Linked DNA regions of Aquibium oceanicum. Each later gene encodes a partner of the first gene's protein in a complex. Links are inferred from orthologs where the notes say so. Each region holds a gene or a part of one and is shown on either strand. Other genes may lie near its edges. The genes, in order: uvrA and mfd.

Region 1 (5,826 bases):
TCATGCCGGTCCTGGCCAGCCGGCGCTCCAGCACCGCGTTGGTCGTGGTGGTGGTGCCGTGCACGAGGAGATCGATGCCGGCAATCGGAAAATCGATCGATTCCAGCGCCTTGACGACCCCGAAGGCCTGGTTGTCGAGCGTGGTGGGCGTCTTTGCGAGGCGGACCTTGCCGCCGTCGCGACCGTCGATGAGGATCAGGTCCGTGAACGTTCCGCCGACGTCCACGCCCGCGACCACTGCGGCCGGTGAAACGCCGGTTTTCTCGTCCATGGCGGATTCCCGAAACGTGCGCCCTACGGATCAGGCGCCATTTGGAATGGGCGTCTACCCCTGCGCCTTGACCCGATTTTCATTTGTATACTAATAAATTCACCGAGCAAGAGAGAGGTTTTCGACGCCTCGTCCACCTACTTGGGCCGCTTGCGGAACCGTCGCCAGTGGTCATGCCGAACGTACTCCAGACACGAGGGTCGAGCCGATGATTCCGGTTCCCGCCAACGCCAATGCCGAGCCGCTGAAGTTCCCGATTCCGGCGAACGTCCACGCCGAGACGGTGGTTTCGGTGAAGCACCATACCGATCGTCTGTTCTCGTTCCGCATCACGCGCCCGCAGAGCTTTCGTTTCCGCTCGGGCGAGTTCGTGATGATTGGCCTGCCGAACGCGGAAAAGCCCGTGTTCCGCGCCTACTCGATCGCGAGCCCGGCCTGGGACGACGAACTGGAGTTCTACTCGATCAAGGTGCCAGATGGTCCGCTGACGTCGGAGCTGCAGAAGATCGTGCCGGGCGACACGGTGCTCCTGCGCCAGAAGTCGACGGGCACGCTGGTGGTGGACGCGCTGAAGCCCGGCAAGCGTCTGTGGATGATCGCGACTGGTACCGGCATCGCGCCCTTCGCCAGCCTGATCCGCGATCCCGACACCTACGAGAAGTTCGAAGAGATCGTGCTCACCAACACCTGCCGCGACATCGCCGAACTGCAATACGGCGACGCGCTGTTTCAGAGCGTGTCGCAGGACCCGCTGATCGGCGAGCTGACGCAGGGGCGGCTGTCCTACTACGCCTCCACCACACGCGAGTCCTCCGCGCGCAACGGCCGCATCACCGACCTGATCGCTTCGGGCAAGCTCTTCGCTGACCTCGGCGTGGCATCGTTCGATCCGGCAGTCGACCGGGTGATGATCTGCGGCTCGCTGGACATGATCCGCGACGTGAAGGACCTCGTCGAGAAGGCCGGGCTGGTGGAAGGATCGAACGCGGCACCCGCCGATTTCGTGGTCGAGCGCGCTTTCGTGGGATGATGGCGGCGCGAGGTCGCGGTCGCGCGTCCTTGTAGAGGGATTTGAATGACTGATCCCTCTCGTGCGCTACACGAAAAAAGCCCTGCCGCGGTCACGCGGTCAGGGCTTGTTCTGTGTCAGGGGTCTTCCTGAACTGCCGGACAAAACTTCCGGTCATGTTTCGGGCGCTGCGCGATCTGGATCGACGGCCCGACTACAGTCTCTGATTGTGATGTGAACGGCGGGTCGGGGGAACGGCCGCTTCCCCGGCGCCCTCGCGCCTATGCCCGCCGCGGCTCCGCGGCATTCGAGCGGAGCCAGATGGGACTGTCCGGTGGAGTCATTCCTCTCTCCTCTGCCTGTTGCATCCGCGTCGCTTCGCGCTCGAGCCTCCTGCGTCGTCTCGCTGGGGCCCCGCTTCTAGCGATCGGCCCCGAATGGAGGCGTTCGCGAAGGACATTTGGAGAGTGACTCCAGGGTCCGGGCCTGTCAACGAAATCCGCCGCCCCGACGCAAAACGTGATCGCATGTTTCAAGCCGGTCCGCCGGTTATGCACAGGGCGGTGTCAGGAGGCTGTTGCCTTTTTGTTCCTTGCCCTTGCCCCGCTGCGGCATTCGCGGCTAACTCGTTGCGGCGTGCGCGCGCGTCCCTCGACGGAGCGGCGAAAAATCCTACATGGGGGTGCTGCGGGATCGTTGCCCGCATCCTTCCTCCCGAGACCAAGCACGAGGCTGCGACCGGCCATGGCCGACCAGAAATACATTTCCATCCGCGGCGCGCGCGAGCACAATCTCAAGAACGTCGATCTCGACATCCCGCGCGACAGTTTGACCGTCATGACCGGCCTGTCGGGCAGCGGAAAGTCCTCGCTCGCCTTCGACACCATCTATGCCGAGGGCCAGCGGCGCTACGTCGAGAGCCTGTCGGCCTATGCGCGGCAGTTCCTGGAGATGATGCAGAAGCCCGACGTCGACCAGATCGACGGCCTGTCGCCGGCCATCTCCATCGAGCAGAAGACCACCTCGCGCAACCCTCGCTCTACCGTCGGAACGGTCACCGAGATCTACGACTACATGCGCCTGCTCTACGCGCGCGTCGGCGTGCCCTATTCGCCGGCCACCGGCCTGCCGATCGAGAGCCAGACGGTGTCGCAGATGGTCGATCGCGTGCTGGCGCTCCCGGAAGGCACGCGGCTCTTCGTCATGGCGCCCATCGTGCGCGGCCGCAAGGGCGAGTACCGCAAGGAACTGGCCGAGCTGCAGAAGAAAGGCTTCCAGCGCGTTAAGGTCGACGGCGCCTTCTACGAGATCGCCGACGCGCCGACGCTGGACAAGAAGTACAAGCACGACATCGACGTCGTGGTCGACCGCGTCGTCGTGCGCGGAGACCTTGCCGCCCGGCTGGCGGATTCCATCGAGACCGCGCTGCGCCTCGCCGACGGGCTCGCCATCGCGGAATTCGCCGACCGGCCCCTGCCGGCCGAGGAGACGTCGGGCGGCGGCGGCGCCAACAAGTCGCTCAACGACACGCACGAGCGCCTGCTCTTCTCGGAAAAATTCGCCTGCCCCGTCTCCGGCTTCACCATTTCGGAGATCGAGCCGCGGCTGTTCTCCTTCAACAATCCCTTCGGCGCCTGCCCAACCTGCGACGGGCTTGGCAGCCAGCGCGCCATCGATCCCGACCTCGTCATCCCCGACGAAAATCTCACGCTGCGCGCCGGCGCCGTCGCCCCCTGGGCGCGCTCCACCTCGCCCTATTACGGCCAGACGCTCGACGCGCTCGGCAAGGTATTCGGCTTCAAGGTCGGCGACCGCTGGTCGGACCTGTCCGACGAGGCGCGCCACGCCATCCTGCACGGCACCGGCTCGCGCCAGGTCACCTTCGCCTATGACGACGGCCTGCGCTCCTACAAGACCACCAAGACCTTCGAGGGCGTGATCCCCAATCTGCAGCGGCGCTGGAAGGAGACCGAGTCGGCCTGGAGCCGCGAGGAGATCGAGCGCTACATGTCGGAGACCCCCTGTCCGGCCTGTTCCGGCTACCGCCTCAAGCCCGAGGCGCTGGCGGTCAAGATCGACGGCCGCCACATCGGCGAGGTCACCGCGCTATCGATCCGCAAGGCCGGCGACTGGTTCGAGACCCTGCCGCAGGCGATGAACGCCAAGCAGAACGAGATCGCCGCGCGCATCCTCAAGGAAATCCGCGAGCGCCTGCGTTTTCTCAACGACGTCGGCCTCGATTATCTCGCTTTGTCGCGCAATTCCGGCACGCTGTCCGGCGGCGAGAGCCAGCGCATCCGGCTGGCCTCGCAGATCGGCTCCGGTCTCACCGGCGTGCTCTACGTGCTCGACGAGCCCTCGATCGGCCTGCACCAGCGCGACAATGCGCGCCTGCTCGATACGCTGAAACACCTGCGCGACATCGGCAACACCGTGGTGGTGGTCGAGCACGACGAGGACGCCATCCGCACCGCCGACTACGTGGTCGACATGGGCCCGGCCGCCGGCATCCATGGCGGCCGCATCGTGGCCGAAGGCACGCCGGCCGAGATCATGGCCAACCCGAAGTCGCTCACCGGCCAGTACCTCTCCGGCGACCTCGCCATCCCGCTCCCCGAGCAGCGCCGGCCGCTGAAGAAGGGCCGCCGGCTCAAGGTGGTCAACGCGCGCGGCAACAATCTGAAGGACGTCACGGCCGAGATCCCGCTCGGCACCTTCACCTGCGTCACCGGCGTGTCGGGCGGAGGAAAATCCACCTTCCTGATCGAGACGCTCTTCAAGGCCGCCTCGCGCCGCATCATGGGCTCGCGCGAGCACCCGGCCGAGCACGAGCGCATCGAGGGCCTGGAATTCCTGGACAAGGTCATCGACATCGACCAGTCGCCCATCGGCCGCACCCCGCGCTCGAACCCCGCCACCTACACCGGCGCCTTCACGCCGATCCGCGACTGGTTCGCAGGCCTGCCCGAGGCCAAGGCGCGCGGCTACCAGCCCGGCCGCTTCTCCTTCAACGTCAAGGGCGGCCGCTGCGAGGCCTGCCAGGGCGACGGCGTCATCAAGATCGAGATGCACTTTTTGCCCGACGTCTACGTCACCTGCGACGTCTGCCACGGCAAGCGCTACAACCGCGAGACGCTCGACGTCACCTTCAAAGGCAAGTCGATCGCCGATGTGCTCGACATGACGGTGGAGGAAGGCGCCGACTTCTTCGCCGCCGTGCCGTCCGTGCGCGACAAGATGGAGACGCTGAAGAAGGTCGGCCTCGGCTACATCCACATCGGCCAGCAGGCCACCACGCTGTCGGGCGGCGAGGCGCAGCGCATCAAGCTCGCCAAGGAACTCTCCCGCCGCGCCACCGGCAAGACCCTCTACATCCTCGACGAACCCACCACCGGCCTGCACTTCCACGACGTGGCGAAACTGCTCGAGGTGCTGCACGAGCTCGTCGACCAGGGCAACACGGTCGTCGTCATCGAGCACAACCTCGAAGTGATCAAGACCGCCGACTGGGTCCTCGACCTCGGCCCCGAAGGCGGCGACGGCGGCGGCGAACTGCTCGTGGCCGGACGTCCGGAGGACGTGGTGGCGGTGGAGCGGAGCTATACGGGGCAGTTTTTGAAGGAGCTGCTGGAGAGAAGGCCGGCGGGAGGGAAGAGGCAAGCGGCGGAGTAGAGGGTTAGCCAACGCAGAGCTCGTGCTTATCTAACGTCGCCACCGCTCCATCGGCCACGGCGAAACCCGCCGGGTGGCGACGACCGGTCGCGTCCGCAGCCGGGACCGGGCCGCCCGCCGCTATTCCTCTTCGCCCAGATACCGGAACGTCAGCGCGTCCCAGTCTTCGGTCTCGAGGAAGGTGAGCAGGGCGTTGTTGACGGCTTCGCGCATCGGGCTGCCCTGCGGCAGGGCGATGCCGTAGTCCTGGCGGCCGAAGGTACCGCTCAGCACCTCGGTCTCGCCGTCGTCCATATCGGCCGCGAGATATTGCAGCAGCGGCTTGTCGTAGACGAAGACGTCGATGCGACCGTCGGCGACGGCGTCCATGCCCTGCGCGACGGTGTCGAAGTTGCGGAAGTTCACCCGCCGCTCGGCGAGCCAGATCTCGCTGGCCGAGCCCTGGATGGAGCCGACCAGAGCTTTCGGCAGGTCGTCGGGGCCGCGGATGGAGCCCGAGATGCGGTCGGCCGTCAGCGCCGAGGCGATCATGCCGGTGAAGGTCGAGGTGATGATGATGGCGGTGAACATCCACACCAGTGCCACCGCCCGCCCGCTCGGCGTGCGCGGCGCCTTGTCGCCGTAGCCCACCGTGGTCATGGTGACGGCCGACAGCCAGAAGCCCGAGCCGAGCCCCTTCCACCACTTGCCGCCGAACTCGTCGGCGTTGCGCTTGCGTTCGAACAGCCAGAACAGGAACCCCACCACCGCGATCACGGCGGCGAGCAGCAGCACCGCCTGGAGGAACTGCCACGACAGGAGCCCGAACAGCATGCCCAGCCAGTTCACCCGCTCCTGCGAGACCGCAAGGCCGAAGCCCGTGGTGTAGAAGGGA
Region 2 (6,421 bases), 290 kb from region 1 along the record:
AGCCGTCCATCTCCGGCATCATGATGTCGAGGAGGACGACGTCCACCTTGCCATTCTCGCAGATTTCCAGCGCGTCCCTCCCGTTCGCGGCGGTCAGCACCTCGAAATATTCGGCCAAGAGCCGGGCTTCGAGCAGCCTCAGATTGGCGGGGACGTCGTCGACGACGAGAATGCGCGCTGTCATGCGGTCTTTCCGGCGGAGCGGGAATTCGAGCGCCCGGACATCAGGCGTCGCCCAGATAGGACTTGATCGTCTCGATGAACTTGCCGACCGAGATCGGCTTGGAGATATAGGCCTCGCACCCGCCCTGACGAATCCGTTCCTCGTCGCCCTTCATGGCGAAGGCGGTGACGGCGATGACGGGGATCTTGTGGAGGTCATCGTCCTCCTTCAGCCACTTGGTGACTTCCAGCCCTGAAACCTCCGGCAACTGGATGTCCATCAGGATCAGGTCCGGTTGGTGGGCGCGTGCGAGGTCGAGAGCCTCCAGCCCGTTGCGCGTGCGCACGGTCTCGTAGCCGCTCGCTTCGATAAGGTCGCGGAAGAGCTTCATGTTGAGCTCGTTGTCCTCGACGATCATCACCTTCTTGGCCATACGATGCCCCACCCGGCACGATTCTTCAGTCCGCGCCAATGCTCGTCACGGCGGAACATGATTCGGCTTTCGCGGTAAGCTAGCGCGATTTGATTGACGAAACGCAAATCCCGAGCCGAAAGCCACTGACACTACACGGCTTTCGCCGTTGCAGCGGTCTCCCGAACCGGGTTATGGCCTTCCCATGAAGGATATCACGCGACCGACGAGCCGGACCGCTGGAGCGACGAAGTCCACTCCCGACGCGGAGACGCTGGCCGTCAGCGCGCTCTCCTTCATAGCGTCCGACCCTGTGTTGATGCCGCGCTTCCTCGCCATGTCCGGCATCGAGGCCAGCGACATTCGCAGGGCGGCAGCCGAACCCGGCTTCCTTGCCGGCGTACTCAACTTCCTCCTCGCCCACGAGCCGAGCCTGATGGCCTTCTGCGAGGCGACCGGCAGCGACCCCGCGCAGGTCGGCCGTGCGGCTCAGATGCTGCCGGGCGGCGACGGGAGCTTCGACCGCTCCACCTGAGCCGGCGATCTGCCTCAGGCCGCGTCCGCCTTCTCCGCCAGCCGAGCCAGCTGTGTCATCACCACGGCAGCACCGGCGAGCCGCTTCTCCGGCTTCGGCCAGTCGCGGATGAAGACCACGCTCTGGTCTGGCCTTATCTTCGCCAGCGACCCCTGTTCGGCGATCATCTTCACCAGACCCGCCGGATCGGCGAAGGTCTTGTCGCGGAACTGGATGACCACGCCCTTCGGCCCGGCATCGAGCTTTTCCACGTTGGCCTTGCGGCACAGCGCCTTGATGAAGACGATCTTGAGGAGGTGCTGCACCTCTTCCGGCAGCGGTCCGAAACGGTCGATCAGCTCGGCACCGAAGGAATCGATCTCCTCCGTCGTTTCCAGTTCCGCCAGGCGGCGGTAGAGCGCCAGCCTGAGCTGGAGGTCGGAAACGTAGTTTTCCGGGATCATGACCGCCGTGCCCACCGTGATCTGCGGCGACCATGAACCGTCGGAGACCTCGCCGGTGCCGCGGATTTCGGCCACCGCCTCCTCCAGCATCTGCTGGTAGAGCTCGAAGCCGACCTCCTTGATGTGGCCCGACTGCTCCTCGCCGAGCAGGTTTCCGGCGCCGCGGATGTCGAGGTCGTGGCTGGCGAGCTGGAAGCCGGCGCCGAGCGTGTCGAGCGACTGGAGCACCTTCAGGCGCCGCTCGGCGGTCTGGGTCAGGGTGCGGTTGTTGGGCAGCGTGAACAGCGCGTAGGCGCGCGCCTTGGAACGGCCGACGCGTCCGCGCAGCTGATAGAGCTGCGCCAGGCCGAACATGTCGGCGCGGTGCACGATCAGCGTGTTGGCGGTCGGGATGTCTAGCCCGGATTCCACGATCGTCGTCGACAGGAGCACGTCGTAGCTGCCGTCATAGAAGGCGTTCATGATGTCGTCGAGCTCGCCTGGCGGCAACTGGCCGTGCGCCACGGCAACCTTCAGTTCCGGCACGGATTCACGCAGGAAGTCATGCACTTCCGTCAAGTCGCTGATGCGGGGCACGACGTAGAAGCACTGCCCGCCGCGGTATCGCTCGCGAAGCAGCGTCTCGCGGATGACCAATGGATCGAAGGGCGAGATGAAGGTGCGCACCGCCATTCGGTCGACCGGCGCGGTGGTGATCAGCGACAGTTCGCGCACTCCCGTCAGCGCCAGTTGCAGCGTGCGCGGGATCGGTGTCGCGGAAAGCGTCAGCACGTGCACGTCGCTTTTCAGGTCCTTCAGCCGCTCCTTGTGCTTGACCCCGAAATGCTGCTCCTCGTCGATGATCAGCAGGCCGAGGCTCTTGAAGCTGATCGCCGCACCCAGCAGCGCATGGGTGCCGACGACAATGTCCACCGTTCCGTCGGCGATGCCCTTCTTCGTCTCCGCCAGTTCCTTTGCTCCGACCAGCCGCGAGGCCTGCCGCACCCGGATCGGCAGGCCGGAGAAGCGTTGCGAGAACGTCTTGAAGTGCTGGCGCGCCAGCAAGGTCGTCGGCACCACTACTGCAACTTGTAGGCCCTCCATGGCGGCGAGGAAGGCGGCGCGCAACGCCACCTCGGTCTTGCCGAAGCCGACGTCGCCGCAGATCAGGCGGTCCATCGGGCGTCCGGCGCCGAGATCGTCGATGACAGAATCGATGGCGGTCTGCTGGTCTTCCGTCTCCTCGTAGGGGAAGCGCGCGGCGAACTCGCCGTAGAGCCCTTCCGGCGGTACCAGCGCCGGCGCGCCGCGCATCTGCCGCTCCGCCGCGATGCGGATCAGGTCGCCCGCCATCTCCAGCAGGCGCTTCTTCAGCTTGGCCTTGCGCGACTGCCAAGCGCCGCCGCCCAGCCGGTCGAGCGGCGTGTCGGCCGCGTCCGAACCGTAGCGCGACAAGAGCTCGATGTTTTCGACCGGCAGGAACAGCCGCCCGTCGCCGGCATAGTGGATTTCCAGGCAGTCGTGCGGCGCGCCCGCCGCCTCGATGTTCTTCAGGCCGATGAAGCGTCCGATGCCGTGGTCGGCATGGACGACGATGTCGCCCGCCGCTAGCGACGAGAGTTCCGAGATGAAATCGGCGGCGCGCTTGCGCTTTGAGCGCCTGACCAGGCGGTCGCCGAGAATGTCCTGCTCGCCGAGCAGGACCAACCGCGCAGTCTCGAAGCCGGTCTCGACGGGAAGAATCGCCACACCCGCCTCGCCCGCCGGCAGCTTCTCCAGGTCGGCGAGGCTCTCCACCCGCGTCATGTTGCCGAGGCCGTGTTCGTCCAGGATCTGGCCGAGCCGGTCGAGCGACCCCTCGCTCCACGCGGCGATCAGCACCTTGCGTCCCGCCCCGCGCTCGGCGGCGACATACTTGACGGCATGATCGAAGACGTTGGCGTTCGGATCGGCGCGCTCGGCGGCGAAGCTGCGCCCCGCCCGCGACTTCGCGTTGAGGATCACCCGGCCGCCGGCCGGCGGCGCCTCGAACGGCGAGAGATCGCAGACCAGCCGCTCGCCCGCTTCCGGCACCATGCTTTCGGGGGTCAGGTAGAGCCGGTCCGGCGGCGTCGGATTGTAGGGCGTGGCGTCGCCCAGCCCCTTGCCCTCGGCCTGCCGCTTCCTCGCCTCGTAGTGGTCGAGGATCAGCGTGTGCCGCTCCGACAGGGACTCGTGCGCCAGATTGTCGAAGACCAGCGGACCGTCCGGCACGTAATCGAAGATCGTCTCGAGGCCGTCGTAGAAGAAAGGCAGCCAGTGCTCCATGCCGGCAAAGCGGCGGCCCTCGCTGATGGCGGCATAAAGCGCGTCATCGCGCGAGGGCGCTCCGAAGGCCTCGATATAGTTGCGGCGGAATCGGCTGATCGTCTCGGGCGTCAGCGCCACCTCGCTCGCCGGCTGGAGCGACATCTCCTTGCGCTGGCCCGTCGTGCGCTGGGTTGCCGCATCGAAGGCGCGGATCGATTCCAGCGTGTCGCCGAAGAAGTCGAGCCTGAGCGGCTCCGGCCAGCCCGGCGCGTGGAGATCGAGAATACCGCCGCGTACGGCGAAGTCGCCGACGTCGCGCACCGTGCCGACCCGATCGAAGCCGTTGGTCTCCAGCCGGTCGATCAGCGCCTTCATGTCGACCTGGTTGCCGGGGCGCACCGAGAAGGACTGCGCGGCCAGCAGCGCGGCCGGCGGCACGCGCTGCAGCACCGCGTTGACCGTCGTGATCACCACCGCCCGGTGCGGCTTCTCTCGCAACGCGATCATCGCCGACAGCGCATCCAGCCGCCGCGCGGCGGCGTCGGCGCCGGGCGACACGCGGTCATAGGGAAGGCAGTCCCAAGCGGGCAGTTCCAGCACCGGCAGACCGGGCGCGGCGAAGCCCAGCGCCTCGATGATGGCCGGGATGCGCTGGCCGTCGCGCGCGACGAACAACACCGGCCGGTCGCCCGCCGCCTCCGCGGCGATCCGCGCCAGCACGAAGGCCTCGAAGCCGTCGGCGACGCCGCCGATCGTCACGGCCCCGGTGCGGCCAGGCTTCAGGCCGAGAGAATCGATAAGGCTCATGTTTTCAGTTGTCGTCAGAAGGGCATGACCTGGCGGAACGCCTGGATCCTGCGGAAAAGCGGATGGTCGTACTGCTCGGGAACCGGGGCTTCACCGGTCATCCATTTCAGGAGGTCGGCGTCCAGCTGGTCGAGCAGATCCTCATATTGGTCGAGTTCGCCGGAACTCAAGGTGTCGATGCGGGCATCGGCAAAGGTTCCGAGCAGGAGGTCCACCTCGCGCATGCCGCGGTGCCAGGACCGGTAGAGCGCCTTCTTGCGCCTGATCTCCAACCCGCCGCTGCTTCTCGTCATACCGCTCATCGCTCGTCCGTCCTGTCGGTGAGCGCATATATAGTGGATCGCGGCGGGTGTCAGCCTTGCATCGGCCCGCCGAGCACATAAGGTCGCTGCCGATGCGTCCCTCCCTCCTCGATCCCCTCTATGCGCCCGCCACTTCGCTCGAGGGCGTCGGCCCGAAGGTCCTCGCCCTCCTGGAAAGGGTCGTGCCCGCCGACGTCGGCGAGCGCGACCTGCGCGTCGGCGACCTGCTCTTCGTCCTCCCGCACTCGCTCATCGACCGGCGCAGCCGGCCCGAGATCGCTGGCGCCGCGCAAGGCGCGATCGTCACGCTGGAGGTCACCATCGACCGCCACCAGCCGCCGCCGCGCGGCAAGGGCAACCAGCCCTACCGCGTCTTCGCCTTCGACGAGACCGGTGAGATCGCGCTCACCTTCTTCCATGCCAAGGGAAACTGGCTGGAAAAATCGCTGCCCGTCGGCGAGCGCTTCCTCGTCTCCGGCCGCATGGAGTGGTTCAACGGTCGCCCTTCCATGGTCCACCCCGACCACATGGTGCCGGCCGACCGCGCCGAGGACCTGCCGCTGGTGGAACCGGTCTATCCGCTGACCGCGGGCCTTTCCCCGCGCGTCCTGCGCCGCATCCTCGCGCAGGCCCTGGGGCGCACGCCCTCGCTGCCGGAATGGCTCGATGCCGAACTGATGCGGCGGCATTCGTTTCCGGACTTCCGTGCCGCACTTGGGCGGCTGCACGAGCCGGGCGACGCGCTCGACGTCTCGCTGGACAATCCCGCTCGCCGCCGCCTTGCCTATGACGAGCTTCTGGCCGGACAGGTCTCGCTGGCGCTGGTGCGCTCGCGCATCCGGCGACTATCCGGCCGGCCGCTCAAAGGCGACGGTTCGCTCGTCGCGCGCATCCGCGCCGCCCTGCCCTACAGCCTCACCGGGTCGCAGGAGAAGGCGGTGGCCGAGATCGAAGCGGACCTCGCCCGTCCGGAGCGCATGCTGCGGCTGCTGCAGGGCGACGTCGGCGCCGGCAAGACGGTGGTGGCATTGCTTGCCATGGCGCGCGCGGCGGAGGCCGGAGGCCAGGCGGCACTGATGGCCCCGACCGAGATCCTGGCGCGCCAGCATTTCGCCACCATCGCGCCGCTGGCCGAAGGGGCGGGCCTGACGGTGCGCATCCTCACCGGCCGCGAAAAGGGCCGCGAGCGCGCCGAAATCCTCGCCGGCCTCGCTGACGGGTCGATCCACTTCGTGGTAGGTACCCACGCGCTGTTCCAGGACACCGTCGCCTATCGCAACTTGGTGCTCGCGATCGTCGACGAGCAGCATCGTTTCGGCGTGCACCAGCGCCTGTCGATCACCGCGAAGGGCGACGCCCCGGACATGCTGGTCATGACCGCCACCCCGATCCCGCGCACGCTGGTGCTCACCGCCTTCGGCGACATGGACGTGTCGCGCCTGACCGAGAAGCCCGCGGGCCGACAGCCGATCCAGACGGTGACGCTGCCCA

The links.
Region 2: the proteins of uvrA (region 1) and mfd are in contact, whole or in part, in a crystal structure (PDB 4DFC), measured with the Escherichia coli proteins. The link is inferred for Aquibium oceanicum from one-to-one orthologs.

The regions. Positions count from the first base shown.
Region 1 is NZ_CP018171.1:2,794,280-2,800,105, reverse strand. Bases 1,717-5,152 are described here. They hold uvrA (excinuclease ABC subunit UvrA), read left to right. Parts: upstream 1,717-2,024; coding sequence 2,025-4,952; downstream 4,953-5,152. Other genes in these bases: BSQ44_RS13660 (transporter substrate-binding domain-containing protein), read right to left, coding at 5,073-5,152. In the rest of the region: BSQ44_RS13675 (hydantoinase/oxoprolinase family protein), read right to left, coding at 1-271; BSQ44_RS13670 (ferredoxin--NADP reductase), read left to right, coding at 480-1,301; more of BSQ44_RS13660, read right to left, coding at 5,153-5,826. UniProt on the Escherichia coli protein: The UvrABC repair system catalyzes the recognition and processing of DNA lesions. UvrA is an ATPase and a DNA-binding protein. A damage recognition complex composed of 2 UvrA and 2 UvrB subunits scans DNA for abnormalities.
Region 2 is NZ_CP018171.1:2,507,212-2,513,632, reverse strand. Bases 925-4,955 are described here. They hold mfd (transcription-repair coupling factor), read right to left. Parts: upstream 4,629-4,955; coding sequence 1,125-4,628; downstream 925-1,124. Other genes in these bases: BSQ44_RS12370 (FAD assembly factor SdhE), read right to left, coding at 4,643-4,921; BSQ44_RS12380 (DUF3572 domain-containing protein), read left to right, coding at 925-1,110. Outside these bases: BSQ44_RS12390 (PleD family two-component system response regulator), read right to left, coding at 1-184; BSQ44_RS12385 (response regulator), read right to left, coding at 225-596; more of BSQ44_RS12380, read left to right, coding at 781-924; ATP-dependent DNA helicase RecG, read left to right, coding at 5,023-6,421. UniProt on the Escherichia coli protein: Couples transcription and DNA repair by recognizing RNA polymerase (RNAP) stalled at DNA lesions. Mediates ATP-dependent release of RNAP and its truncated transcript from the DNA, and recruitment of nucleotide excision repair machinery to the damaged site.